DNA from 2 places in the Dyella sp. GSA-30 genome. Region 2 is predicted to be linked to the other one. Evidence: predicted binding sites of a transcription regulator. Region 2 holds the regulator's gene; the other holds the start of a gene.
The links. The regulator FliA, encoded in region 2, starts transcription of late flagellar genes. The targets are predictions, from matches to a motif close to TAAAGTTTNNCNNNCNNNGGCCGATAA.

Region 1 (17,076 bases), 2.3 Mb from region 2:
AGGGCATTCCGACCTTCGATTATGGTAACAATATCCGTCAAATGGCCAAGGACGAAGGCTGTGCCGATGCATTTGCTTTCCCGGGTTTCGTGCCCGCCTTCGTGCGGCCGCTGTTCTGCCGCGGTGTGGGGCCGTTCCGTTGGGTAGCGCTCTCCGGCGATCCGGAGGACATCTACAAGACGGACCAGAAAGTAAAGGAGTTGATTCCGGACGATCCGCATCTGCACAACTGGCTGGACATGGCGCGCGAGCGCATCAGTTTCCAGGGTTTGCCGGCGCGCATCTGCTGGGTAGGTCTGGGGCAGCGGCACAAGCTGGGTCTGGCGTTCAACGAGATGGTTCGCAAGGGTGAGCTCAAGGCGCCGGTGGTTATCGGCCGCGATCACCTCGATTCCGGCTCGGTCGCCAGCCCCAATCGCGAAACCGAGGCGATGCGCGACGGCAGCGATGCGGTCAGCGACTGGCCGCTGCTCAACGCCATGCTCAATACCGCCGGAGGCGCGACCTGGGTCAGCCTGCATCATGGTGGTGGCGTGGGCATGGGTTACTCGCAGCATTCCGGCGTGGTGATCGTCTGTGACGGCAGCGAAGCGGCCGACCGGCGTATCGCCCGCGTCCTTTGGAACGATCCCGCGACCGGCGTGATGCGTCACGCCGATGCCGGCTATGACACGGCCGTCCAATGCGCCAAAGAACAGGGACTCAAACTGCCGATGCTTTGATCGGCGCTCGCGTGCGGAGCGCCGCCATCGGCGGTTCCCGCATGTATACGCAGACAAAGTACATCGATCTGCCTTCGTTGTCGGGTAAGGGTCACGTGAATTCCGGTGTCGTTCGCGGCACCGGGGTACGATCGGTCATAGGACCTTCTATGACCGGAAACCCGGCAGGAGGTCACAGGGCCTCTTGCTACCGACTCGGAAGGAGATAGCAATATGAACGTTCGCTTCGAACGCACAGGCCCGTTGATGGAACTGTCCAGCTACCCGCAATGGGCGCAGGACATGGTGATGGAGTGTGAGGAGGCCAAGCAGGGGGTGGTCGACCACGAGATCTGGCCGGCCATGTGCGAGGGCAAGCTCGGCGCCACCGGCACCCGCCATTTCATGGTCGGCGTGTGGCCGGTGATCGAGCGATTCCCGGGCTATATGGCCATGAACCTGCTCAAGACCCGCTTTGGCCGCAGCCCGGGCGACAATATGGCCCGCCGCTGGCTGGTCCGAAACATCCGTGTGGAGCAAAATCACGCCGAACATTGGCTCAGCTGGGCCGAGGGGGCGGGTGTGTCCAGGGAAGAGGTGCTGACCGGCCAGGCGCCGCACGGTTCGGAAACGCTTGCACGCTGGTGTGAAGAAATCAGCAGTCACGGACCCCTGGCTGCCGGTATGGTAGCCACCAACTATGCCGTGGAGGGTGCCACGGGCGAATGGTCCCAATTGGTGTATGCAAGCGCCGCCTACGCGGACAGCATGCCGGCACCGACCAGGACCAAAAGCCTGCGTTGGTTGCAGTTACATGCCGCCTATGACGACACTCATCCCTGGGAAGCGTTGGAGATTGTCTGTACGCTGGCCGGGGCATCGCCATCTTCGGCTGAAGCTGCCTATCTTGGGGAGTGCGTGCGTCGCAGTTATGTAAGTATGCGCATCACGCTGGATAGGTGTATGGATGTGCATCGCGATCCGTGGGCGGTTAGCGAGGCTGCTGCGTGACGAGTGTGTGAAGGGGCGATACGCATCGGCCGGTTTGCGGTGTAACGACAATGGAAACAGGACGCGATGCGTAACGTCCAAGACGCAGTACAAAAACCGTTGTCTCGACGCTTGATGCCGCTGGTCTATGCGCTGGCCGGCATCATGGCGTTAGTGCTTGCCTTGACCTGGGGGGCGCTGCAAGTTCAGGTCACTCTCGCCGGTTTCCTCAACGGCGAGAGTATTTGGTCGAAGGCGCAGAAGCAGGCCGTGATCGACCTGGACAACTACGCGGTCGATGGACATGCCGAATCGCTGGAAAGTTTCCGGCGAAACTATGATGTGCTTAGATCCGATCGCGCGGCCCGCGATGCGATCGACAGCGGCAAATTCGACCACCAGCAGGTCACCAACGATTTTCTGCGCGGCAGCGTCATTCCCGAAGCCATCCCGGGCATGATCTTCATGCTCCAGTATGTGTCCAACGCGCCCTATATGAACGAGGCGCTGAGCGCCTGGCGCTCGGTCGACAAGCCCATCGAAGAACTGAGCAGCATCGCTGACGAGTTGCAACACGGCTACCAGAGCGGTGGCGTTTCCGAAGCGGAAGTGACCCGTCAGCGCGGCCGCATCAACGAGCTGAGTACGTTTATCGAGCCACGTGCAAACCGCTTTTCGCTGGAGATCGCGCACGGCGCGGCCTGGCTCGGGCGGGTGCTGTTTATCGGCGTACTGATCGCCGCTTGCCTGGCTTCGATGCTGTGGCTGCGCATGGCGCGGCGCGTGCTGGTCAATATTCGCGGTACCGAAGAACGTTACCGCCTGTTGTTCGACAGCGCCGCCGACGCGATCGTGATGGTCGACGAACACAGTGGGCGCATCCTCGACGTCAATCGCACCGCCGCCCAATGGACCGGACGGAGCATGAGCAGCCTGATCGGCAGCAGTTTCGCCGATCTGTTCGTGCCGGGCAGTGCGCGTCTCGTCGGTGCATCGGTGATCAGCGCCTTGCATGGGCCTGACGGCCAGGATCGTCCGGTGGAGACGCAGAGCAGCCTGGCCACATGGGGTGAGCGCTCGGTACGTCAGGCGATCATCCGCGATATCTCCGAGCGCATGGCGATGGAGCAGGAGCGCCGAGTGGCGGCCGAGGCTCTGGCGAGCGTGGTCGAAGGCATCATCATCGCCGATGCCAAGCGCCTGGTAATCACCGTCAACGCCGCGCATTCGCGTATCACCGGGTATTCCGCACAAGCCATGCACAACCGGCCCTTCGATGCCACGCGCTGCCTGCCCAACGGCCAGCCGTTGCCGGAAAGCATCTGGAAGGACATCGAAGGCGGTGGCAGCTGGGTCGGCGAAGTACAAAGCCGTCGCCGCGACGGCAGCAGCTATCCCGAATGGCTCAGCATCAGTGCTATCCGCGACACCGATGGTGAAGTGCAGCACTACGTGGCGGTATTTACCGATATCACAGCGACCAAGGCCGATCGGCAGCGCCTGGAATACCTGGCGACGCACGATCCGCTGACCGGCTTGGCCAATCGCGACGAATTCCAGCGTCACTGTGCGCGGGCGATCGATATCGCTACGCGCCAGCACGGTGCGGCGGTGGTGCTGTTCGTCGACCTCGACGCGTTCAAGGTCGTCAACGACAGTTATAGCCATGCCATCGGCGATCACCTGCTGGTAAAGGTCGCCGAACGCATCCGCGGCGAGCTGGGCGAGGGCGATGTCGCCGGCCGTATCGGTGGTGACGAATTCACCGTGCTGCTGACCGGCCTGCGCACGCGCGAAGAGGCTGCGCCTTTTGCTAACCGGTTGCTAGCACGGCTGGCGGAGCCGTTGCAGGTGGTCGATTACGAAATCGTACTGAGCGCCAGTATCGGTATCGCGGGCTATCCGCTCGACGGCAGCAACCCGATCACCTTGATCACCCATGCCGACGCTGCGATGTACGCGGCAAAGACGGAAGAGCGCAACGCGTATCGCTTCTATACGCCGTTGATGCTCGCCGATGCGCGCAAGCGCCTGTTGCTGGGTGCCGATCTACGTCTGGCGCTGGCGCGTGGCGAGTTCTATCTGGTCTATCAGCCGAGCATCGACCTGCGCACCGGCCGCATCATCGGCGCCGAAGCCTTGTTGCGTTGGCGGCATCCAGATCGCGGCGAGCTGATGCCGGACGAATTCATTCCATTGGCCGAAAGCCTGGGACTGATCCGCCGTATCGATGCCTGGGTGATGCAGGCGGTGTGCAACCAGATCCGCGCGTGGGAGCAGCAACGTCTGCCGCCGATTCGCATTGCCTTCAACGTATCGGCCGGCTCTTTTGGCCATGCTTCGTTTGCCGAAGCGGCCCGACAGGCATTGCATGCCAGTGGCATTACGGCCGCGCGCCTGCTGATCGAAATTACCGAAAGCACCATTCTCCGACAGAGCGAAGAAACCGAGCACACCATGCGCACCTTGCGGTCGCTGGGTATCGGTATTGCGATCGACGATTTCGGTACGGGGTATTCGTCGTTGGCCTATCTGAAGCTGGCATCGATCGAATACCTGAAAATCGATCGCTCTTTCGTTACCGGGCTGCCGGGCGAGGGCAATGACGTGGCGATCGTCGAGGCGATTCTTGCGATCGCCAAGAGCCTGGGGATGGGGACGATCGCCGAGGGCATCGAGACGCAGGAGCAGCACGATTTCCTGTTGCGTGCAGGGTGTCTGGAGGCGCAGGGTTATTTGTATTCGCGGCCGGTGGTGCCTGCCGAGATCGAGCGGATGCTGTCGCCGCAGGCGCGGACGTCGCCGCGGTTGCATCTGGTGCCGCCGAAGAAGTGATGGTCTGGTGGTTAGCTGACTTCTCGTTCTCGTCATTCCTGCATAGGCCAGCATGGTTCCCCCCATTCTTCCAAACCTCGTCATCCCCGCGAAGGCGGGGATCCAGTGGCTTCGGTGGTAGGTTGTCGCGAGAGCGTCTGTCGCTCTGGTTCTGCGCTTAGGCTAGAAAGTCGCCTTCGGCGTGTTTCGCCGACTTGCCGGTCGCCGAGTTACTTTCTTTGCTTATCCACGCACGCAGTGCGAACGGCGTTAGCCGGCCCGAAGGGCGGAGGGCCGCAAGGCCCGGAGTAAAGAAAGCTAACCAAAGAAAGGACACCCCTAGTCCGCCGTCGCTGCGCGACCCTGAGGCTTGGCCGGGCTTTTCGACAGAGCCTGTCCCGGACTTGATCCGGGAACGTCCCTGTCCTGTCGAAAAGGACTCGGCGTCCCTGCCGAGTTCCCCTTCGGGGCCTGATCGTCCAAACCTCACTCGGCTCCCGAGGGGCCCGAAGAGCTGACCGCTCGCTGCGCATCGCTTGCCAAGAGCGAAGCTCAACCCCCAACCGCGCTCCATCTCCCCTAGTCGTCATTCCGGCGCAGGCCGGAATCTATTCCTCAGTCTTTCGCTCGTCAGACAACATGTCGCAAGCGGAAACCCTGAGGTATGGATGACCAGCTTCGCTGTTGAAAAGCGCCTCCGGCCTGCGCCGGAATGACGAAAGGGGTAGGCGAGGGTGAGAGGGCAAACGCTTTAAGTCCTCAGCGCCGCGACGCCTCGCGCACCAATTCGGCGTACCTCAGAAGCGCAGGAAGCGTCCCCTGTCGTTTCGAGTAGGCGGCATGAACGGTCTTATCCCTCAATGCTGCTCAGAGCCCTTGATCCACAGGCCATTTCTCTTGGGTTACTTTCTCTTTACTCCGGACCTAAAGGTCCTCCGCCCTCCGGGCCGGCTTCGCCGTTCGCATGCGCTACGCGCAAGCGTGGGCCAGCAAAGAGAAAGTGACTCGCTCGCCGGCAGGCGAGTGAAACGCCCGCTGCGTAAGCGGCCAGGTCGCCCGAACACCCAGGCAAGAACCAAACACTGACGCCACTGGGTGACCAGCTTCGCTGTTGTAAAGCGCTTCCGGCCTACGCCGGAATGACGAAGTAGGAGAAATAACAGTCTCCCTTCGTCCGCGCAGATAAAATCCCCACATGAGCCCCGCACGCAAAACAGCCATCACCCTGGGCATGATGTGGACATCACCCAACACGATGCTCGGCATCCTCATCGGCTGCATTGCTTTCCTGTTCGGCGCGGACGTCCAATGGCGCAGTAAAGAACTCGCCCTGGTCTTCAGACATTTACCCTGGGGCCCGGGAGGCGCCCTCACACTCGGTAACGTCATCCTCTACACAGGCAACGAACTGGACAGCCCCTGTCACACCTACGCCCATCGCGCGGGAATGGGATTCGAGCCAGAAATCTCGCTGGCCGATCACGAACGCGCTCACGTATATCAATATCTCGCACTCGGCCCGCTATTCCTGCCGATGTACTTGCTATGCGGCGGCGTAAGCGTACGCAACCGATTTGAACGCGCCGCCGATCGCTACGCGCAGACAGGACAAGGCTGGTGGCCGTGGGGTAAATGACAAACGCCGCGATAGTCGCGGCGTTTGTCATGAGATTTATTGACCGGCGGGCTTGGCTTCGGGCCGCGGGCGGTTGCCGCCTTGCGGAGGACGATTTCCATTGCCACCGCCGGGTGGCCTGCCACCATTCTGCGGTGGACGATTGCCGCCTCCGGGCGAAGGCCGGTTTCCACCACCACCGGGAGGTCGATGGTCCCCACCGGGTGGTGGCCGCTGACCATTACCAGGTGGCGGTCGATTGCCGCCATTGCCCGGCGGCGGCCGATGACCGTTGCCCGGTGGTGGCCGCTGACCATTGCCTGGCGGTCGATGACCATTCCCCGGCGGGCGATGTCCGCCACCCCAGCCGGGATGCGGACGCGGCGGTGGGCGATGTATCGGTGGCCGCGGCGGCGGGCGATGCACGTAAGGGCGGCGATACCAGTAATCGCGCTGACGATAGAAGGGGCGGTTGGCGTAGTAGTTGCCCCAATACGTACCGATCACGAAGCTCACGATCGGCAAGCCGATGCGCGGGCCGTAGTCTTGTACGTAGACGGTCTGATTCTGATACAGGTATTGCAGGTAGCCCGCTGCGATCCAGCCGCGGTCCGGGCCCACGATGACATCGCACCATTCGTAACCCTGTATGCATCCCTGGATATCGACACGGACGCCGGCCGGAACGATGTTGATGGACGGATAACCGATATCCGGGCCGGCACGCAGATTGACGTTCGCGACGACGATACCTTCGGCGGCCTGCGCCCACGCGGGAAGCGCGAAAGCAAGTACGGCGGACACTAACCAAGCAAGGCGTTTCATCGAATAACTCCCGTGAATGAAAAGTGAAACGGGACCTTACTGCGTCGCTCACTTTGATCCTGTCACCGCTGGCATGCAAGCGAGCTGTCGTTAGGACAACACCTTTTCATGTCCGAGCGCGTGTTGCGCCAATTGCCCTTGCACATCGTTGATCGACGAACGGATGCGTGCGCTGAATATCGAATCTTCATGGTGTATCAACACCAGTCGCTCGGTAGCACGCGTCATGGCGACATACAGCAAACGCGCTTCCTCGGCTTCATCCTTGCCAGGCTTGGGCAGCGACCCCAGGCCGGGAATGATGACCATGGGAAACTCCAGACCTTTGCTGGAATGCATGGTGATCAGCTTGACCGTATCGTCGACGACGAACAGCGCGCTCTTGCCGTTGCGGTCAGCCAGCCGGCTGGGAATGCCCGCGCGGTCCAGGGCCTCGTGCAACTTTTCGCCTTCCCACAGATTGCGAAAGATCACCGCCATGTCCGAGTAGCGGCGGCCTTGTGCGTGCTCATCGCGCAGGCAGTCGATGATCGCGCCGAGCTGATCGGCGGCGTGTTCGACACGGATCAACTCGGGTATGGCGCCGCGCCGCCCGGCGCTTTGCGGTTCGATCAGCGGTACACCGTCGTCGTCATCGTCATGCTCGTCGAGCAACTCGTTGGCGAAGCGCCGCGCGACCGACAGGATTTCCATCGTGTTGCGATAGTTGATGCGCAAGATGGTCGTGCGGCCCTGCGCCTGCACGCCAACGCTCTTCCAGGTGAACTTGGGGCGATCCGTCTTGCCATAGATGTTCTGCGCGTCGTCGTAGAGCACCAGCAACGAGTTGGTATCCGGGTCGACCATCTGCACGATCAGGCGATACCAGTCCGGTTCGAAGTCGTGCCCTTCGTCGATCAGCACGGCACCGTACTGAAAGCGCGGAATCTGCCCGCGCTCGACACCGGCCATCACGCGCTCGACCATGCCTTCGAAATCGTCGTGCTTGGGCGGCAGTTCCACGTGGTAGGCCACCAGCATCTTTCGGCACCATTTGTGGAAGTTGTAGACCTGCACCTTGTCGCTCAGGCCGCGCTCGCCCATCAGCTGATCGAGCCGTGCGGCAAGCGTCTTGTTGTAGCAAAGGACGAGGATCGGTTTGGACAGGGAACGCGCCAGGTGGATCGCGCGATAGCCCAGGATCATCGTCTTGCCCGAGCCGGCAACGCCATGAATGATGCGGTGCTCGTCGCCGATCGAGCGCGCCAGCTGTTCCTGCTGAGCATCCATCACCTTGATCAAGTCAGGAATCTCGACCGGTTTGGTGCTGTTGGAGGTGCCGTTGGCGAACAGACCGAACTGGCCTTCGCCCAGCTCCACGCGCAACTCGGGGAAAAGGTGCCAGCGGATGCGGTCGATCTGCGGCAAGGTCAGCGCGCAAGGAAAGACCTGGGGAAACATCGCCCACAGCTGTTCCTGAAACGTCTCGATATCCGCCGTCTCGTAGATTTCGTCGCGGCAGAGCACCAGATGGGACGGCAACACGTCGCCCAGTTGGGCCTCGTCGAACTGCTTGCGGCTGACGTTGGCCAGCACCACGCCATAGGCCCAGGGCATGATCAGCTTGCCGGCATGCCGATGGCCGGGCGGATGGCGCAGCGCGGGGTCGCGCTCCAGGACCACGCCGATTTCCAGTGCGTACGCGCGCGCCTGCAGCAGCGGGTTGGTCTCCTTGACCATGCCGCGGTCGGTCACCAGGGTGAACTGGGTAGTGTCGGCGTGGCGGATGGTATCGGGCTTCCAGTCCTTGATTTCCAGCACCAGCAGGCCACGGCGCGGGTGAAACACGACGAAGTCCGGTCGGCGCTGCTTGAGCCCGATCGGCACGTCATACCAGAGCAGATAGTCGTCCTCGAGCTTCTGCTCCAGGCGCTCGGAGAGACGCTTCTCGCCGGCGGTCATGCGCGAAAGGCAGCTATTACGGCTTGGAATCAGTTTTGCCATCCGTGTGTCCTGCGCTGCCTCGTAGCCGACTGTTGGCCGATCTTAGAGCCTGTGGCGGGTGCTGGAGTAGTCCAAAGCCCATCACAAATCAGCAAGCTGGCCGTTGTTTGCGACCAAAGGGCCCTCAAGTTACTGCGCATGCAGCCGATAGCATAGTAAGGGTCCGCTAGGTTATGGGGCTCGTGAGGTGAACCTACGGAGCCTATGGCCATCGACCTGGCGTCCATTGCAGTACTGGGCGCGCTACAAGCCGGTTTGCTGGCGATCGTGCTGCTGGTCGCCACGCGCAGCTATGCCGGGGTCGCCAAGGCGAGCCTGCGCATACGCGGCTGGGCGCTGCTGTTCGAGGCCGCTGGCTGGTGGTTGTTAGGCCTGCGTGGCGTACTCGGCGACTGGTGGTCCATCGTGCTGGCCAATGGGCTGGTCTTGCTGTCGTATGCGCTCACGGTACGTGCATTGCGCATGCTGCTCGGCGCGCCGTCGCGACAGAGCATCGTATTGCTTGTCAGCGCCGTATGCTGGCTGATCATCGTCTGGTACGCGATGGTGGAGCCCAACTATCGCGTGCGCGTGCTGTGGGCGTCGTTGCCCATCGCGGTCGACGTAACCTTTCTGATCAAGCCGTTGCGTCATTGCCTGCGTAAACGAGGCTCCAACGCAGAGCGCGTCATGCTTGGCGTGCTGGCGATATCTGCCGGCTTGCTTGCTTGGCGTATCGTCGATCTGCTGTTTGGCCGGGCGCCGCCGGGTGGCCTGTTGGATCGCACGCTGGTCAACACGATCTACATGATGCTCACCGCGATGCAGCCGACGTTTACCAGTATCGGGTTTCTGTTGATGTACAACGAAGCGATGCAGGCGGACTTGAAACGCGTCGCGCGCATCGATCCGTTGACCGGCGTCAACAACCGCCTCGCATTGGCCGAGAAAGCCAGCAGTCTGCTCGATCGGTCACGACAGACCGGTCGGCCGTTTGCTGCACTGATGCTGGATGCGGATCACTTCAAGCGCATCAACGATCGATTCGGCCATGACGGTGGCGACAAGGTGCTGCTCACGCTGGTCGATAGTATTCGCGCGAGTCTGGGCCGACGCGATGTGATCGGTCGCGTCGGCGGCGAAGAGTTTGTGGTGCTCTCTCCTGATGCCAGTCTGGGTGAGGCGCTGGTACTGGGCGAGCGGATTCGGCTTGCGGTCGAAAACGCGCAGCTGTGGATCGAAGGCGAGGTTCAATCCTTGACGGTTTCGATCGGCGTGACCGTATCGCAGCCGGAAGACAACGAAACCGAGGCGATTCTGCGGCGTGCGGATATTGCGCTTTATGCGGCAAAACGTGCGGGACGAAACCGTGTCATGTCCGCGGAAATGCACCACGAACATATGGGAAGTACGTCCGATTCGCTGATTGGACAATTGATGCCTTGAGATGGCGTGGGTGAGGAGCGCGTTGAGAGTGGGAGTCGGGCAGGCTTTCGGAAGCACCCACCCCTCACCCCAGCCCTCTCCCCCGGCAGAGCCAGGGGAGAGGGGGCGCACTGAGACAAGTCTTCAGCATCACGTGGTTTTGCTCCCTCTCCCCTGGCTCTGCCGGGGGAGAGGGCTGGGGTGAGGGGGGCTTTTAGTCCTCAGAACCACAACGCCCGGCGCATCGACTCTCGCTACATTCGCAGCAGATAAAGCACGGAAAAAAACCAAATAAATCCCAAGCTCACATTCTCCTTGTTATCCTCCAGTTCCCCAAAATCGAGCCCCGCCGATGCATCCCCACGGCATCCATACCATCGACACCGGCTTTTTCCGTCCACACTTCGATGCTGCGTATCTCATCGTCGAGAACGGTCACGGCGCCTTTATCGATTGCGGCACGAATTATTCGGTGCCGCGCATGCTCGCCGCGCTGGATAACGCGGGTTTGCAGCCTGAGCATGTCGACTGGTTGATCCTGACCCATGTGCATCTGGATCACGCTGGCGGCGCGGGCGAGCTGATGGCGAAGTTGCCCAATGCGCAACTGGTGGCGCATCCGCGTGGCGCGCGGCACATGATCGATCCTTCCATGCTGTGGGCCGGCGCCAGCGCGGTTTATGGCGAGGAGACCATGCAGCGCGAGTACGGTCGTTTGCGGCCGGTGCCGGCTGAGCGGGTGATCGAATCGGCGGATGGGTATGTGGTGGATTTGCAGGGAAGGCCACTGCTGTGCCTGGAAACTCCCGGGCACGCCAAGCATCATCAAGCCATCTATGACGAACGCGCGCGTGTCTGCTTTACCGGCGATACGTTCGGGCTTTCCTATCGCGAGCTGGATACGGCAGCGGGCCCGTTTATCCTGCCGACCACGACGCCGGTGCAGTTCGACCCGGTTGCGCTACATGCATCGATCGACCGATTGCTCGCGCTCAAACCCGAGGCGATGTACCTGACGCATTACGGTCGGGTCGAAACGGTATCCAAGCTTGCCGAAGATCTGCGCGAACTGATCGACGCCATGGTGGCCATCGCGCAAAGTCTCAACGAGGCGCCGGAACGCCAAGAGGCCATGAAGGATGCGCTGGCGCGCCTCTATCTCGAACGCGCACATCTGCACGGCTGGCAAGGTTCGCGTGACGAACTGCTTGTCCTGCTCGGCATGGACGTGGAATTGAATGCGCAGGGGCTTGGCGTCTGGCTCGACCAGCGCAAAGCCTGAGTCAGTCGACCTGCGATCGGATCAGGGTTTGAGCTACCTCGACCAATGAGGCAGCGGGCCCGTGCTCGCCAAACGTCTGCCCGGAAGCATAGGTTCCCTCGAGCAATAGCAGCAGGCCATCGGCCAGCAACTCCGGTTGGCGTGCCTGCATCGCCTTGCACATCTGCACCAGCCGCGCGCGCAATTTGCGCTTGTGTTCTTGTGCGACCTTGCGCGCCGGATGATCGGTCTGCGGATACTCGATCGCCGCATTGGTGAGCCCGCAACCGCGGTAGTCGCGCTTAGATGCGCGCTGCGCCAGTCCCTGCATATAGCCGAGCAGTTGCGCACGCACATCGTCGGGATGCCGATCTTTCTCGCTATCGAAGCGCGCCCAGAAGGCCACTTCATAGTCGCGCAGATATTCGGCGGCAAGCTCGTCCTTGGACGCGTAGCTGCGATACAGGCTGGGCTTGGTAACACCTGCACGGGTGACGATCTCATCGACACCGACAGCACGGATGCCCTCGCGATAGAACAGCTCCTGCGCGGTCTGCCGGATACGGTCGGCAGCGCGGAGCTTGGTCGGTTCGGGGGCAGGGGTCTTGGGTGTCTGTTTGATAGCCATATGCGCGACAGGTTGACGATGTTACCGATCGGTACGTATGATGCGCCGAAACCACGTACCGATCGGTAACATGACTATAGTCCGGAAACGTCCCTGGGGCCAGTGCTACGCTTTCGTCGTGGCTGGTGTGATCTTTTTGGCGCTGCTGGCTGCCGCCGGTGTGCGTGCCGCGCCGGGCGTGCTGATACTGCCCTTGGGTCAGGCGTTCGGCTGGAGTCGCGACAGCATTTCGCTGGCGGCGGCGGTGGGCATTTTTCTCTATGGCCTGGTCGGTCCGTTTGCCGCGGCGTTGATGCAGGCGGTGGGTATCCGCCACACGCTGATGGCTGCGCTGACATTGATGGCCTTGTCGATCGCGGCGAGCAACTGGATGACCCAACCCTGGCATCTGCTGCTTAGCTGGGGCGTGTTTTCCGGCATCGGTTCGGGTTGCGTCGCAATCGTACTGGGCGCAACCGTCGTCAATCGCTGGTTCGTCAAGCATCGTGGCCTGATGCTGGGCTTGCTCACCGCGAGCACGGCAACGGGCACGCTGGCGTTCCTGCCTGCGCTGGCGGCGATCGCCGCGCATGGTGGCTGGCAGCCGGTGGTATGGACGGTGTCGATCGCTTGCGCGGTATTGGTGCCGCTGGTGTGGTGGTTGCTGCCGGAGCGGCCGGCCGATGCGGGGCTGGTGCCTTATGGCGCGGAACCCGGCACCGTTGTACAGGAGCCGCCGCGACGCAACTTGCTGGCAATTGCGCTGGGTACGTTGGCGAAAGCATCGCGTCATCGGACCTTCTGGTTCCTGTTCGGCACGTTTTTTATCTGCGGTTTCACGACCAATGGTTTGATCGGCACGCATTTCATCGCGATGTGCGGCGATCACGGCATTCCCGAAGTCCGCGCCGCGGGTCTGCTGGCGATGATGGGTTTTTGCGATCTGATCGGCACCACGCTATCGGGTTGGCTGACCGATCGCTTCGATCCGCGCAAATTGCTGTTTGTCTATTACGGCTTGCGCGGGTTGTCGCTGATCTGGCTGCCGTATTCGGATTTCTCGCTGCACAGCCTGGCTTTGTTTGGCGTGTTCTATGGCCTGGACTGGATTGCCACCGTGCCGCCGACCCTGAAGCTGGCCGCCGAAGCGTTCGGCGATCAGGATGCACCGGTGGTATTTGGCTGGGTCGCCGCGGGGCATCAGGTGGGGGCGGCCAGTGCGGCATTCTTCGCCGGCTTCATGCGCGTGCAGCAGGGTAACTATCTGGAATCGTTCGTTATCGCAGGCGCTTTCGGCATCGTGGCCTCGTTGCTGGCGATCGGGATCCGGCGCCGGGCGCCGCTGATTGCTCAGCCGGCGTGATGGTGCTTTGCACAAGCCCATAGTTGTGCTATCACTACGGCCCATGACCTCCCACACCACCGCCCTGTATTTCTGGTTTTACGGCTATCCGAAGCCACAGGCGGAGGCATGGGCGCGATCGTCGTAACGAGATCAAACAAGAATCCCAGACCGAACCGCCAGCCTCCACTGGCGGTTTTTTATTGGCCGCCACCGGAACCCCACCAAGGACGTTTCCCATGAGCAGCCATACCGACGATTTACGCATTCGCAGCATCCAGCCCCTGAGCACGCCCGAGCAGGTGATGGGCGAATATCCCTTGAGCGAACGCGCCGCCGCCACGGTGAGCGATGCGCGCCAGGCACTCCACCGTATCCTCGCCGGTGACGACGATCGTCTCGCGGTGGTGATCGGCCCCTGTTCGATCCACGATCCGCAGGCCGCGCTCGAATATGCACAGCGGCTCCGGCTTCAACGAGAGCGGCATGGCGATGCGCTGGAGATCGTCATGCGGGTGTATTTCGAAAAGCCGCGCACCACGGTGGGCTGGAAGGGGCTGATCAACGATCCCGATCTCGATGGCAGCTTTCGCATCGATAAGGGATTGCGCCTCGCGCGCAGCGTGCTGCACGACATCAACGATCTGGGTTTGCCGGCGGGCTGCGAATTTCTCGACATGATTACGCCGCAGTACACCGCGGACCTGGTCGCCTGGGGCGCGATCGGTGCGCGCACAACCGAGAGCCAGGTGCATCGCGAACTGGCGTCGGGGCTTTCTTGTCCGGTCGGTTTCAAGAACGGCACCGATGGCAACGTCAAGATTGCCGTGGATGCGGTTCAGGCCGCTTCGCAACCGCATCATTTTCTCGCCGTGACCAAGGAGGGCAATGTCGCCATCGCCGCCACCAGCGGTAACGAAGACTGTCATCTGATCCTGCGCGGCGGCCATGTGCCGAACTACGATGCCGACAGCGTGCAGGCGGCCTGCATGGCCATGGAAAAAGCCGGGCTTGCGCCGCGCCTGATGATCGATGCCAGCCATGCCAACAGCGCCAAGCGCCCGGAGAACCAGCCAGCTGTTGCCGAGGACATTGCGAGTCAGCTGGAAGCCGGAGAACAGCGGATCATCGGTGTGATGGTCGAAAGCCATCTGGTGGGCGGCCAGCAAGCGTTGCTGCCGGGCAAGCCGTTGACCTATGGTCAGAGCATCACCGATGGCTGTCTGGACTGGGAGCAATCCGTGCAACTGCTCGATCATCTTGCCGAGGCGGTACGTGCACGGCGCTTACAAACCCGGCGCAAGGTCGTCAATGGATAATCTTTCACATGGGATTCCCATCGCTCCGGCCTATGCTTGATTCCCGATCTGCGAAAAGGAGTTCCTCATGTCCCCCGAAATCCGGCATGACCGCGCCCGGCATCGTTTCGAGGCGCGCGTGGAAGGCGTCGCTTGCGTGCTCGACTATTTACTCGATCAGCACGTCATGACGGTGACGCACACCGTGGTGCCCGAAGCTGTGGGTGGTCGCGGTATTGCCGCCGAACTGACCCGCGAGGCGATGGATACCGCGCGCAAGGAAGGCTGGAAAGTGGTGCCCGCATGTTCTTACGCACAAGCCTGGATGCAGCGCCATCCGGAATATGCCGATCTGCGCGCGTGATCGTTATGATGCGCACGTAATCCGCCATGGAGGCGGGTAGAGGGCGGTGCGCTTGAACAAGTCACGATCGATCGAACACGGCCTTCGGATGACAAGGAGGCCAGCATGAACACGCATGCAAAACCCAAGTGGCGCTGGCGTCCCTTCCATGCCATGCGTGCGCGACCGCGCATGATGACGTCTGCACTGATTTTCGTCGTCATAAGCACGCTGCTTTATCTCTCCGGCGTGCGCCTGACGCTTGCGCTGCTACTCGGCTTCGACGTCGGTGCGTTGGCCTTCCTGAGCATGGTGGCCTGGTTGTTCAACAAGGCCAGTCCCGATCAGATGCGATCGCAGGCAAAAGCCCAGGACAGTGGTCGCTGGGGTTTTCTGTGGAGCGGTATCGTCCTGACTGGAGTGGTGATGGTGGCGCTGGGCACGGAACTGCATTCGTCCAAGGACGGCGGCGCCGGCTCGATCGTGCTCTCGTCGGCCAGCGTGGTGCTGTCGTGGCTGTTTATGAACACCATGTTCGCGATGCACTATGCGCACGGTTATTACGGCAACTTCGGCAAGAAGCACGAAGGCCTGCAATTTCCGGAAACCCCGCAGCCCGACTACTGGGATTTCGCCTATTTCGCCATCGTTATCGGCATGACCTTCCAGGTCTCCGATGTACAGATCACCAGCCGCTATATGCGCCGGGTCGCTTTGCTACATAGCGTGATCGCGTTCTTCTTCAACGTGTTCATTATTGCGTTGACGGTGAACGTGGTGGCCGGGCAGGCGTGAGCGAGTGGTGAGTTCGGCCGCAGGCGGCCTCGGAGGAGTGAGAAAATAGAGAGAGCATGCTTCTCGTCTATTTTTCTTACTCCTCACAACAAGCGGCGCTTGCCGTCTTACCTCTTGTCAATCGCGGAAGTTGTCGAACTGCAGCGGCAGTTCCACGTCCGTCTTGCGCAATAGCGCCATCGCCAATTGCAGGTCGTCGCGTTTCTTGCCGGTAACGCGCAGCTTGTCGCCGTTGATCTGCGCTTCGACCTTCAGCTTGGCTTCTTTCAGCGCGGCAACGAGCTTCTTGGCGATCGGCTGCTCGATACCCTGCTTGACGGTGATTTTCTGGCGGGAGCCGGCGAGGTTGGTTTCCGGGTCCTCGACTTCCAGCGCGCGGATATCGATCTTGCGGCTGCTCAGGCGTGCACGCAGGATATCCAGCATCTGCTGGAGCTGGAACTCGCTTGGCGCGGTCTGGGTAATGACGAACTTGTCCAGCTCGAACTTGGCGTCGCTGCCCTTGAAGTCGAAGCGGGTGGACAACTCGCGATTGGCCTGGTCGACGGCATTGGTCAGTTCGTGCTTGTCGACTTCGGAGATGACGTCAAATGAGGGCATGGCGGCGAGTCCTTTACGATGCAAAGTGTCAGTGTAAGCGATAGGCGCGAAGGTAGCGGATAATCGTCGGCCATGGCGATCTCGATGGCGGTATTTCAGTGAAAGTGGATGTGTTGATCATTGGCGGGGGAGCGGCCGGCCTGATGTGCGCCATGGTGGCGGGTTACCGCGGCCGCAGCGTGCTGGTGGTGGACCATGCCAACAAGGTCGGCAAGAAGATCCTGATGTCCGGCGGCGGGCGCTGCAATTTCACCAACCTGGGCGTAACGCCTGCACAATACCTGTGCACCAACCCGCATTTCGCCAAGTCGGCGCTGGCGCGCTATACCCCGTACGACTTTATCGCGCTGGTCGAAAAACACCGCATCGCCTATCACGAGAAAGAGCTGGGTCAGCTGTTTTGCGACGATTCGTCCAAGCAGATCCTGCGCATGTTGCTGGATGAATGCGCTGCGGCCGGCGTGCGGATCGAAACCAGCTGTGGCGTGGAGCGGGTGC
Region 2 (12,513 bases):
TCGCTGACCTGAGCCGACGGCGCGGCATAGGACTGACCAGCGAGGAAGAACACCAGCCACTGGGATGGAGTCTGTGCAACTTGGGCCACGGCGTTCATGCTTATCCTTTGTTCTCCAGCTCCGGCGTTTGCAGCGCACTGATCGTCGCGGCGGCCGGGGCAGGTGCTGTGTCCTGGCCAGGGTTCACCGTGATCAGGCTCGGCAACGCAGGCAATGTGGCGGGTGCGGCCGCCGGCGTCGTGGAATCGGCCGGCTTCGGCGAAGACGGTGCATCGGCGATCGGGTGGTCCGCATCGCTGTAGAACCGACTCGGTGCGTTGCCGTCGCTCAATACGACGACCAGTACACGACGATTGCGGTTGCGGCCTTCTTCGCTAGTGTTATCGGCGGCCGGGCGAAACTGGCCCCAGCCGATGATTCCCAGGCGGCCGGGATCGACGCCCTTGTCGGCGAACAGGCGCGCCACGCTCGCTGCGCGTGCCGCGGACAGCTCCCAGTTGGACGGATACAAGGCCGTGTTGATCGGCTTGTCGTCGGTATAGCCCTCGACGCGCAGCGGATTGGGGAACGGCGAGAGGATCGCGCCGATCCGGCTCAGTACATCATCGGCGGAACTCGAAAGCTTGGCCACGCCGCTGGGAAACAGGATATCGGTGCGTATCTCGATCTCGAGATAGCTCTCCGTGCGACGCATGGTGATCAGGCTCTTGTCGATCAACGGCTGCAGCGCGTGCTGCACCTCGCCCTGAATCTGTTCGAGGTTGTGCTGTTGCGCTCCGCCGGTGCGCTGCACGGTCGGCTGTTCGCCCTTTCCGGGTGTGGGCTGACGACGCAGCGGCAGTTCGATACGGCGTGCCGACGATGTGGCCGTCGACGATGCACCGGCATCGGGCACCGGCGCCAGTACGGACGGCGTGCGGCTCGGGGTCGCTTCCAGTCGCTTGCTGTTGCCGTTGAAGGCTTCGATGATCGACTGAGACAGCACGCGGTACTTGCCCTCGTTTACCGCGGACATGGCATACATGACCACGAAGAACGCAAGCAGCAACGTAATCAGGTCGCCGTACGGAATCGCCCAGCGTTCGTGATTGACGTGCTCTTCGTGACGACGGCGTCTCATTGCAGATAACCCTGCAACTTGCTTTCGATCTGGCGTGGGTTATCACCCTGCGCGATCGATACCAGGCCTTCGATCACGATCTCGCGCATTTCGCTTTGCTTGTGCACCAGCCCTTTCAGACGCGCCGCCATCGGCAGCATCAGCAGGTTGGCCAGGCCGATGCCATAGATGGTGGCAACGAACGCGGCGGCAATGCCATGGCCGAGCTTGCTCGGGTCGGCCAGGTTCTGCATCACCGCCATCAGGCCCATCACCGCGCCGATGATGCCGAGCGTCGGCGAATACGTCCCCGCGTTTTCGAACACCTTGCTGGCATCCAGGTCGATCTGTTCGCGCGTGCCCAGCTCGACTTCCAGCACGCCGCGAATCGCTTCGGGTTCGCTGCCATCGACCAGCAACTGCAGGCCCTTGCGCACAAAGCTGTCCTGCTCGGCGTTGATCTGCGGCTCAAGACCCAGCAGCCCCTGGCGACGCGACAGCTCGCTCCAGCCGACGATGCGACTGATCAGATCGGCCGGTTGATGACGCGGCGGCTTGTAGACCATGGGCAGCATGCCACCGGCGCGCTTGAGCACCTTGCCTGGCGTCTGCACCAGCAAGGCGGCGATGGTGCCGAGGAATACGATCACGAAAGCAGCCGGATTCCACAGTGCCTCGAGCGTCGATCCCTTGAGGATCGTACCGATCGCGATCACCGCGAAGGCGAGGATGGTTCCGATGATGCTGACCAGATCCATGACTTAAGCCGTTTCCTTCAAAGCGGTTGAAAGCAGTGCGCCGCCCTCGTCGGCCAGACCGGCCAGATCGAGCACCAGTGCCAGCCGTCCGTCGCCGGTCACGGTCGCACCGGCAATACCGGGCGTGTCGGCGAACAAGGGACCAAGCGGTTTGACCATGACGTCTTCGCGACCGATCACCGCGTGCACCAGGCAGCCGATGCGTTGATGACCGATGTGCACCACCACGACCTGGCGTGGCGGCGCAGCGCCGTGCGCACGTGCCCATGCGGACAGATCGCCCAACGGCAACGCACGGCCGCGATGTGCGGCGACACGACGCCCATCCAGCCATTGATCCTGGCCTGCGGAAAGTTCGAATACTTCACTGACGTTGCTCAACGGCAGCGCAAACAGACGGTCACCCACGCCGACCATCAGCACGCGCTGGATCGCCAGCGTCAGCGGCACGGCCAGTTCCAGCTCACTGCCCTGGCCGAGCTTGGAGCGCACCTGCAAGGTGCCGCCGAGCTCGATGATGCGTGTCTTCACCACGTCCATGCCGACGCCGCGGCCGGAGATGTCCGAAACCGTCGCTGCCGTGCTGAAGCCGGGGCGGAAGATCAATTCCAGCGATTCGACTTCGCTCAGGCGCGCGGCCTGATCTTCGTCGATAACGCCCTTCTCCACCGCCTTGGTCCGCAACACCTGCGGATTCATACCGCGGCCGTCGTCGGAAACGATGATGACGATCCGCTCGCCACGCTGGCTGGCCGAAAGCCGCACACGCCCCTTGCGCGGCTTGCCGGCGCGTTCGCGATCCTCTGGCATTTCCAGGCCGTGATCGACCGCATTACGCAACAAATGCACGAGCGGATCGGCGAGTGCTTCGACCAGGCCACGATCGAGATCGGTGTCTTCGCCCTCGGTCACCAGCTCGATCTCTTTGCCGAGCTGACGCGCGAGATCGCGCACGATGCGTGGGAAGCGTTGAAACAGGCGCCCTACCGGCTGCATGCGCATGCCCAGTACCGCGCCTTGCAAATCATCGGCGACACGATCGAGATCGCCCGCCGCCACTTCCAGAGTTTCGTCGCCGCTGCGCGAGGCAAGGCTCAGCAGGCGGTTACGTACCAGCACGAGTTCGCCGGCGCGATTGACCAGATCGTCGAGACGACCGGTATCGACACGCACGGTTTGCTCGGCCTGTACCGGAGCACGCGCAGGCGATTTCGGTGTGGGCTCAGCGACCGGCGGTGCTGCAACAGCCACCGGAGGCGGTGCCACTGCCGTGGGTGCCGCGCCCTTGCCATGCAGGCTGTCGAGCAGTGCCTCGAATTCATCGTCGCTGATTGCGGTCGATGCGGCGGGCGCGGGCGCAGGCGCCCCCGGTGCACCATTGCGGCCGTACAAACTATCCAGCAACGCCTCGAACTCGCTGTCGTCGATCGCGCCGCCTTCTTCCGTCAGTGCGGGCATCGGCGCTGCAACCGGCGCGGGTGCGGGCGCATGCGCTACGCCGCTTTGCAGGCGACGCAACAGGCTGGCAGCCGGCGCCGGCAAGGTGTCGCCTGAGCTCATCGCATCCATCTGCACGTTGAGCAGATCGAGCGCTTCGAGCAAGGCATCCATCTGCGCCGAGTCGAGCACCACTACGCCGTTGCGCGCTTCGTTGAGCAGATCCTCGGCCTGATGGCACAACTGCACCATCGGGTCGATAGCCAGGAAGCCGGCGCCGCCCTTGACGGTGTGAAACGCGCGAAAGACCGCATTGAGCAGTTCGGCATCGCGCGGCGACGCTTCCAGCTCAACCAGCTGTTCGCTCAAGCGTTGCAGCAACTCCCTGGCTTCGACCAGGAAGTCATCGCGCAGCTCATCGTCCAAGGGTGAAGACATCCGCTTGAGTTCCTTTAGAAACCGAATTCGCTAAGCAGACGATCAGCCTCGTCCTGGCTGTTGACCTTGGCCGCTGCAGCAGGCGCTTCGCCACCAGCCAATGCACCGGTGAGGCGAACCAGTTCCAGCAGGGACGATTCCACGCTACCGATAAAATGCGCGACCTTCTTGATGCGCTGACCGGAAAGATCCTGCCAGGACTGCGCTAGCACCATGTCGTTCAGACCATCGCGACTCGCGGCGGCAAATTCACGCGCCTGACGCGCCAGCACGGCACCGGCTTCGTTCTCGTCGCTCCACGCGAGGATTTCGATCGCGTTGGCTTCCAGCGCTTCGGCCTGCGGACGCATGCGTTCGGCGAAATCGAGGCTGCGATGCGCGGCCTGCGAACTCATTTCCAGTACATCGAGCAGGTTCTTGCGCGCATCGGCGACGCTATCGGGTACGCCTTCCAATGCCAGGTCGCTGCCGAGGCGGCGTACCGCTTCGTGCAGGTCGCGCGCCAGCAGGCCCAAGGCGCGGAACAGATGCTGTTCACGCTGGCGTGCCAGCGCATCGAGCGCCAGTTCGAAATCGGCGCGGTCGGCACTGTTGAGCAGCTGCTGCAGCTCGGTCGGCAAGGCGGTCTCGGAAAGTAGCAACGAAGAGGTGCTCATGCGGTGGCTCCTTGCGCGGCGAGCCGCTCGAAGATTTTGTCGAGTTTTTCTTTCAGCGTGGCCGCGGTGAACGGCTTGACGATGTAGCCGTTCACGCCAGCCTGCGCGGCGGCGATGATCTGGTCGCGGTTGTTTTCCGCCGTCACCATCAGCACCGGCATGCCCTTCAACGAGGGCTCGGCGCGGATCGCGCGCAACAGGTCGATGCCGGTCATGTTGGGCATGTTCCAGTCGGTCACGACCAGGTCGAACGGCATCTCGCGCAGCATCGTCATGGCGTTATTGCCATCTTCGGCCTCCTGGATCAGCGGGTTGGAGAAACCCAGCTCGACCAGCAGGTTGCGCACGATGCGCCGCATGGTGGAAAAGTCGTCGACCACCAGGATTTTCATGTTCTTGTCCAACGGGAGGGCTCCGGCTTGTAGGTTGGGAACGGGGAATAAGGAACAGGGAACGGAAAAGAAGGTTGCGGATAGCTGGAGGTCAGCGGCGGCGCTCGACCCTCCCCGCTCCCCGTTCCCCATTTCCGGCGCCATCGCGCCAACCGGACATCCGTGCCCGTAACCGCACCAGCGCCTGGCCGTGGATCTGGCACACGCGCGATTCAGTAACGCCGAGCACGGCGCCGATTTCTTTCAGGTTCAATTCCTGTTCGTAGTACAGCGACATCACCAGCTGCTCGCGTTCGGGCAGGCCGGAGATCGAGTCGATCAGGGCCTCGCGCATGCCTTCCTGTTCGACGCGATCCTGCGGCTCCAGGCCATCCTGATCGACCACGTCCAGCGCAGCGCCGCCTTCGTCGTCATCCGGCGCGGTGAGGCTGAGCAGACGCGCGCTGGTCGCGTCGGCGAGAATCTGGTGGTACTCCTGCGCGGTGATGCCCATGCGCCGGATCACCTCGGCATCGATGGCATCAGCGCCGGTTTCGTTTTCGATCTGACGCACCACTTCGGTGACTTCGCGCAACTTGCGATGTACCGAGCGCGGCGTCCAGTCGGTCTTGCGCAACTCGTCGAGCATGGCGCCGCGGATGCGGATGCCGGCATAGGTCTCGAAGCTGGCCGAGCGATCGGTGGCGTAATTACGTGCGGCCTCGAGCAGGCCGATCATGCCCGCCTGCACCAGATCGTCCACGTCCACGCTCGACGGCAAACGCCCCATCAGGTGATAGGCGATACGCCGCACCAGAGGCGCGTGCTGACGCACCATGTCTTCGGTGCTCTCGCGTTGCAGTTGCAGATATTCGGAAGCCACGCTCATCTCGCCCACCCATCCCCTGCCAGGCTTGGCTCCAACGCCGCCTGACCACCAAAGAAGGCAATCCGGTCGTGGTTGGGGTACTCGGGTTCACCCCATGTATCGACCGCACCTGCCAATTGCTTGAATCCCTGTGCCGACCGGCTGCCCGGGGCGGCATCGACCACCGCGCACTGGCGCCGGATCGCCCGGCGCAGGTACTCGTCGTGCGGGATCATCCCCATGAAGTCGAGCGCGACGTCGAGGAACCGGTCGCTGACCCGAGAAAGCTTTTCATACAAGTGCTTAGCCTCGCCGGCATGGCGCACCATATTGGCCACCACGCGGTAGCGGCGTACCCCGAAGTCGCGGCTGAGCACCTTGATCAGGGCGTAGGCATCGGTCAGCGAGGCCGGCTCGTCACAGACCACCAGGATGACGTCGTCGGCCGCGGCCGCGAACATGGCCACGCTGTCGGAGACGCCCGCGGCGGTATCGACCAGCAGGTATTGGGGCGGGCGCACCAGTTCGTCGAAGGCGCGGATCACCGCCGCATGCTCGCCATTGCTCAGCTGGGCCAGGCGCCGCGCGCCCGAACCGGCCGGAATGATCTTCAGGCCATGCGGCGCAGTCACCGCCAGCTCGTCCAGCGTGCAGCTGCCGTCGAGCAGGTGACCGATATGCCGCGACGGCGTCAGGCCGAGCAGCACGTCGACATTGGCCAGGCCCATGTCCGCGTCGAGCAGCATGGTCTCGTGCCCAGCCATCGACAGCGCCATGCCCAGATTCACCGCGACGGTGGATTTGCCCACGCCGCCCTTGCCGCCGGCAATCGTGATCGCGCGAGTGCGCGGCCGCGGCACTGTCGAACTCAAACCCATCGCCTGATCTCCACGCAGATGTTCGCTGGCGTGCGCGTCGCGCGCACGCAGTGCCGCAAGGGCAGGAAACATCTGCCGCAATCCCCACGCCTGATTCATCGCTAAGGTTCCCATGGGGTTCAAGCGCTCGCCAGGCTGAGGCCGAAACGATCGGCCATGGTGGTGTCTTCGGTAGTGCCGCTGGATTTCAGCGCCTGCGCGGCACGGCAGACCAGTGCGCGCGCATCGGCGGCGGCAATGTCTTCAGGCACGCGCTGACCGTCGGTCACGTAGTCGAGCGGCAGGTGATGACGGATCAGCGTGGACAAGGCGCCACCAAGATTCGGTGTCTCGTCCAGCTTGGTCAGAATGCATGCCTGCGGCTTCAGCGGCAGGTAGGCGCGAATGGTGGCGTCCAGAGCCTGTGCCTGCGTGTTGGCGGCCATCGCCACGCACACGCGCACGTCGCCTACGTCGTGCAGCAGCTCCATCTGCTGCTGCAGACGCGGATCGTTACCCGCCACACCGGCGGTGTCGACCAGCACGGCCTGGCGACCGCGCAATGAAGTAAGTACCTGGCGCAGGCTGACCGCGTCATGCGCGGGGAATACGCGCACGCCGAGCAGGCGACCGTAGTGTTCGAGTTGCGCGGCGGCACCGATGCGATAGTTGTCGGTACTGATCAGTGCGACCTGGCCGGCGCCATGACGCAGGACGGCGCGCGCAGCCAGTTTGGCGATGGTGGTGGTCTTGCCGACGCCGGTCGGGCCGACCAGTGCGATCACGCCACCGGTCGCCGCCAGATCGCGGCCACTCACCGCAAGGCTGCGGCTCAGTACGCCCAACGGCAGGTAGCGCGCCTGTTCGGCACTGATCTGATCGGGGAGTTCATCGATCAACTTGCGCGCGACATCGGCTTCGATACCGAGCCGGGTCAGATCGCGCAGGATGCGCGCGCGCAGCGGATGGCGGCGCTCCATATCGTTCCAGGCCAGACTCGACAGCTGCGTTTCGAGCATCGAACGCAAGTCGCCCAGTTCGGCACGCATCCGGGCGCTGTCCTGCGCGGCGCGTTCGAGCATGGATTGAATCGGTGCCGGCTCGACGCGCGGTGTGGGCTGCGCTTGTGCGACAGTTTCATAGGACTGCTGCGGCTCGGGACGCGCAACACGTTCCTGCGCCACGCTGATATCGCGCAACGCTGGCTGGCCGCGAGGCGCATCGTCGACCTCGGCGTGTGCGGATGCCGTCGCCGCCGGCTGCGTCACCGGTGCAGCCGGTGCATGAGCGGCTGCGATCGCCTGCTTGGCGCGCGTCAGCAACGGCGTGCGCTCGGGCTTCGGCGGCGTGGGCGCAACCACCGGCGCCTCCGGCCTGGCACCCGGCAACGGCGCACCGTGCCGCGCGGCTTCGCGCACCAGGGCTTCGTCGTAATCGACTGCCGCGATGATCTCGATGCCGTCATCAAGTCGACGCGTCGACAGAATCACCGCATCCGGCCCCTGCTCTTCGCGGACTTCGCGCATCGCCTGGCGCATGTCGGAGGCGACGAAACGTTTGATCTTCATGCTTACGCGCTCCGCGCTTGGAGGTGGGAGATGGGTAGCGGGAGCGCGACAACCGATGCGCCGCGCGAGCCTGCAAGCTGCTCGATACGTTTCATGCATGCGCCCCCATTACCCATCTCCCATCTCCGCTCTAGAGGTTATCGACCCAGCGCCTGCACCAACCGAACCCGTCGGTTGTCAGGCACCTCGTTGTAAGCCAGTACGTGCAGGTTCTGTGCCACGTGGCGAGTGAAGCGCGCGAGCCATGGACGCAGCTGCGGCGGCACCAGCAGAACCGCTGGTTCACCGCTCTGATCCTGGCGTCGCGCGGCCTCGGCGACGCTCTGCTGGAGGCGGTCGGCCAGGCCCGGTTCGACCGCGGCGCCCGCCGCACCGGCGTTGCCGAGCGATCCGAGCAGGATCTGCTCCAGTTCCGGCGCCAGCGTGATGACGGGAATTTCGGTACCCAGGCCGGCGATCTCCTGAACGATCTGGCGACCCAGCGCGACACGCACGGCGGCGGTCAGCGTGCCGGGATCCTGACTCTGGCTGGCGTGCTCCGCCAAGGATTCGACGATGCTGCGCATATTGCGGATCGGCACCCGCTCGGCGAGCAGGTTCTGCAGCACCTTGACCACCACGCCGAGCGACAGGCGCTTGGGCACCAGGTCCTCGACCAGCTTCGGTGCGTTGGCCGCCAGGCGGTCCAGCAACTGTTGCACGTCCTGGTGGCTGAGCAGCTCGTGCGCATGGCCCTGCAGGATGTGTGAGAGATGCGTAGCGATCACGGTGGCCGGGTCGACCACGGTATAACCCAGGCTCTGTGCGTGATCGCGCTGCCCGGTTTCGATCCACACCGCTTCCAGGCCGAACGCCGGGTCCTGCGTGGCGATGCCTTGCAGGGTGCCGTGCACACGGCCCGGATTGATCGCCAGCAGGCGCTCGTTGTAAACCTCCGCCTCGCCCATCGGCACGCCCATCAGGGTGACGCGATACGCGTTGGGGCCGAGGTCGAGGTTGTCGCGGATATGCACCGCCGGCACCAGGAAACCCAGCTCCTGCGACAGCTTGCGGCGTACCGACTTGATCCGCCCCATCAGCTCGCCGCCCTGCGCCTTGTCGACCAGCGGGATCAGCCGGTAACCGACCTCCAGGCCGACCGGATCGACACTGGCGACATCGTCCCAGCCCAGCTCCAGCTTTTCGCCAGGCACCGGTGCCGGCAAGGCATCGACCGGCGTCGCGGCGAGACGCTCTTCGGCTTCGTGCTTGCGCTTGATCATCAACCACGCCGCGCCGCCGCAGGTGCCGCCGAGCAACAGAAAAGCAACGTTGGGCATGCCGGGAATCAAGCCCATGACGCAGAGCACCGCGCCGGCGACAGCCAGGGCACGCGGTTGGCCGAAGACCTGGCCGACCAGCTGCTTGCCCATGTCTTCGGAACGCGACACGCGCGTCACGATGATCGCGGTGGCGATCGACAACATCAGCGAAGGCACCTGAGCCACCAGGCCGTCACCGATAGTCAGCAAGGTATAGGTACGTGCCGCTTCGCCGGCCGAAAGGCCGTGCTGCATCACGCCGACGAAAAAGCCGCCGACGATATTGATCAACAGAATCAGGATACCGGCGGTAGCGTCGCCGCGAACGAACTTCGAGGCACCGTCCATCGAGCCGTAGAAGTCCGCTTCCTCGCGCACTTCCTGGCGGCGTTCACGCGCCTGTTCCTGCGTCAACAAGCCGGCATTGAGGTCGGCGTCGATCGCCATCTGCTTGCCGGGCATCGAATCGAGGGTAAAACGCGCGGTCACTTCGGACACGCGCGTGGCGCCCTTGGTGATGACCACGAAGTTGATGATGGTCAGGATCGCGAACACCACCAGACCGACGGCGAAATTGCCGCCGATGACGAACTCGCCGAACGCCTCGATCACCTTGCCGGCGGCGCCGGGGCCGTCATGGCCGTGCAGCAACACCACGCGGGTAGAGGCGATATTCAGCGCCAGGCGCAGCAGGGTCGCCATCAGCACCACGGTGGGAAACGCGGCGAATTCCAGCGGTCGCATCACGTAGATCACCGCCAGCAGGATCACCAGCGACAGTGCGATGTTGAAGCTGAAGAGCATGTCCAGGATGAAGGGCGGCAGCGGCAACATCATCATCGCCAGCATCGCCAGCATGATGATCGGCGCGCCGGCGCCCCTGCGTGTTGCTTGCTTCAGTGTATCGAGTGCACCAACGGCGGCCATCTGTCATCCGTCAATCAATTGTCGCGATAAGGGCCCATCAGGTCCGGATCGACCTCGGGTCTTGGCGGCTCGGGCGGCGTCATGCCGTGTGTAACTGCCTGTTTCACCTGATATACGTAGGCCAGCACCTGGGCGACGGCTACGTACAGGGAAGCAGGCACTTCCCGTCCGATATCGGTAGTCGCATACAAGGCGCGTGCCAACGGCGGCGCCTCGACCAACGGGATGCGATGACTGGCCGCAACAAGGCGGATCTGCTGCGCCAGAACGTCGACACCCTTGGCAATGACCTTGGGTGCACGCATGCGACCGTCGTCGTATTGCAGGGCGACGGCAAAGTGCGTCGGGTTGACGATGACCACGTCGGCCTTGGGCAACTCCTGCATCATGCGGCGACGGGACATCTGCTGCTGCACCTGGCGGATACGCCCTTTCAACTCCGGGCTGCCGTCGGACTCCTTGTGTTCATCGCGCAGTTCCTGCTTGGTCATGCGCTGGCGGCGGGTGTAATCGAAACGCTGCCAGATCGCATCGACACCGCCGATCAGGCCCAGCATCACGCCGAAGATCAATCCAGCGCGACCGAGCAACCCCAGTGACTGGGCAATACCGGCACCCACCACGCCACGGCCGGTCTCCATGATCTCTGGCTGCCAGCTGTGAATCAGGATCAGCAAAGCACCACCGATCATCAGCAACTTGAGCAACGACTTGCCCAGCTCGACCAGGCCGCGCATCGCGAAGATCTTGCCCAGGCCGGCGATCGGATCGAGTCGTTCGAACTTCGGTTGCAAGGCTTCTGCACTGAAATTGAGGCCGCCGAGCAGGGTCGGCGCGCCAAGCGCGGCCAGCAGCGTCGCCACGGCAATCGGCGCGACGATAGCGACTGCCTCATGCAATGCGCCATACCAGGCATGCACGGGCAACTGACCGGCAAACAAGGCTTCGCGCGAATAGCTCAAGCCGAGCCGATAGATCGTACGTGCGTGCTCCATCGCATCGTGGCCGGTCGAAATCAGCGTCGCTACCGCCGCCAGCACCACCATCGAGCCGGACAGGTCGCGCGAGCGCGGCAGATCGCCCTTTTCGCGCGCTTCGCGAATACGTTTTTCGGACGGTTGTTCGGTGCGGTCTTCCTGTTCCTGGTCGGCCATCGAGCTAGCCCCCGGCCAACTCGTGCATCAGCGACCAGGCCGATTCCTGGATCGCCTCAAATGCACCTGGCAGGCTGCGCAGCGACAGCCACAAAGCAATAAAGCCCAGCGACACGGTGATCGGAAAGCCCACCGCGAACAGATTCATCGACGGCGCAGCGCGGCTGATCGCGGCAAAACCGATATTGACCACCAGCAGCGACGTCATCGCCGGCAGCGCCACGCGTACCGCACCAGCAAAGAACTGTGTACCGAACTGCGCGACCGCATGCAGGCCACTCGGGCCGATGGTCGCCGTGCCCGGTGGCAAGGTGTGAAAGCTGTCGGCGAGCAAGGCGATCAAATGCAGATGCCCGTCCATCGCCAGGAACAGCAGCGTCACCAGCAAACCATAGATCTGCCCTAACACCGCAGAGCTGCCACCAGCCAACGGATCGAACGACTCGGCAAAGCCGAGATTCATGCTCAGCGAAATGAACTGCGCGCCGAACGACACTGCCTGGAACGCCAGTTGCAGCACGAAGCCGATCGCCACGCCGATCAGCAACTGCGAAACCATACTGGCCAGGCCTTCGCCGGTGAGCAGGTCGATATTCATCGGCGCCATCGGCGCCAATACCACGGTCAGCACCAGTGCGATAACCAGACGCACCTGCATGGGGACCATCGTCGAACTGAAAATCGGCGCGACCAGGCACATGCCGCTGACTCGCCCGAACGCCCACAGCAAACCGCCCAGCCACGCCTGCAGCTGGACCAGTTGCACGGTGGTCACTTCATCGCCCCGGGCAAGCCTTCGATCACATGCCGCGTGAACTGGACCAGCGTGCGCAACATCCACGGGCCGGTGATCAGGCCCACGCATGCCATCGCGATCAGCTTCGGAATGAAGCTCAGGGTCATTTCGTTGATCTGCGTCGCGGCCTGGATCACGCCGATCAGCAGGCCGACCGCCAATGCGGTAAGCAACAGGGGGGCGGCAACTAGCATGGCAACGTAAAGAGCATGCTGGCCGAATTCGATGACTGATTCGGGGGTCATGCGAGAGCCCCCTTCACCCCAACCCTCTCCCCCGGCTG

Region 1: QMG46_RS11825 (GGDEF domain-containing protein) is a predicted target of FliA. The motif match lies at 9,053-9,079, and genes of this name have one in related genera.

The regions. Positions count from the first base shown of each region.
Region 1 covers NZ_AP027042.1:2,675,199-2,692,274, forward strand. The annotation lists gene hutU (urocanate hydratase) at 1-722, shown strand, start outside; gene QMG46_RS11800 (iron-containing redox enzyme family protein) at 936-1,712, shown strand; gene QMG46_RS11805 (putative bifunctional diguanylate cyclase/phosphodiesterase) at 1,779-4,526, shown strand; gene QMG46_RS11810 (hypothetical protein) at 5,701-6,141, shown strand; gene QMG46_RS11815 (SH3 domain-containing protein) at 6,178-6,945, opposite strand; gene QMG46_RS11820 (3'-5' exonuclease) at 7,036-8,928, opposite strand; gene QMG46_RS11825 (GGDEF domain-containing protein) at 9,133-10,353, shown strand; gene QMG46_RS11830 (MBL fold metallo-hydrolase) at 10,685-11,614, shown strand; gene QMG46_RS11835 (TetR/AcrR family transcriptional regulator) at 11,616-12,221, opposite strand; gene QMG46_RS11840 (MFS transporter) at 12,292-13,563, shown strand; gene QMG46_RS11845 (3-deoxy-7-phosphoheptulonate synthase) at 13,782-14,861, shown strand; gene QMG46_RS11850 (GNAT family N-acetyltransferase) at 14,929-15,204, shown strand; gene QMG46_RS11855 (DUF1345 domain-containing protein) at 15,310-15,978, shown strand; gene QMG46_RS11860 (YajQ family cyclic di-GMP-binding protein) at 16,096-16,578, opposite strand; gene QMG46_RS11865 (BaiN/RdsA family NAD(P)/FAD-dependent oxidoreductase) at 16,677-17,076, shown strand, end outside.
Region 2 covers NZ_AP027042.1:4,987,934-5,000,446, forward strand. The annotation lists gene QMG46_RS21490 (chemotaxis protein CheW) at 1-98, opposite strand, end outside; gene motD (flagellar motor protein MotD) at 101-1,120, opposite strand; gene QMG46_RS21500 (flagellar motor protein) at 1,117-1,857, opposite strand; gene QMG46_RS21505 (chemotaxis protein CheA) at 1,861-3,732, opposite strand; gene QMG46_RS21510 (protein phosphatase CheZ) at 3,747-4,388, opposite strand; gene cheY (chemotaxis response regulator CheY) at 4,385-4,792, opposite strand; gene QMG46_RS21520 (RNA polymerase sigma factor FliA) at 4,872-5,648, opposite strand; gene QMG46_RS21525 (MinD/ParA family protein) at 5,645-6,577, opposite strand; gene flhF (flagellar biosynthesis GTPase FlhF) at 6,625-8,052, opposite strand; gene flhA (flagellar biosynthesis protein FlhA) at 8,190-10,280, opposite strand; gene flhB (flagellar biosynthesis protein FlhB) at 10,295-11,434, opposite strand; gene fliR (flagellar biosynthetic protein FliR) at 11,439-12,209, opposite strand; gene fliQ (flagellar biosynthesis protein FliQ) at 12,206-12,475, opposite strand.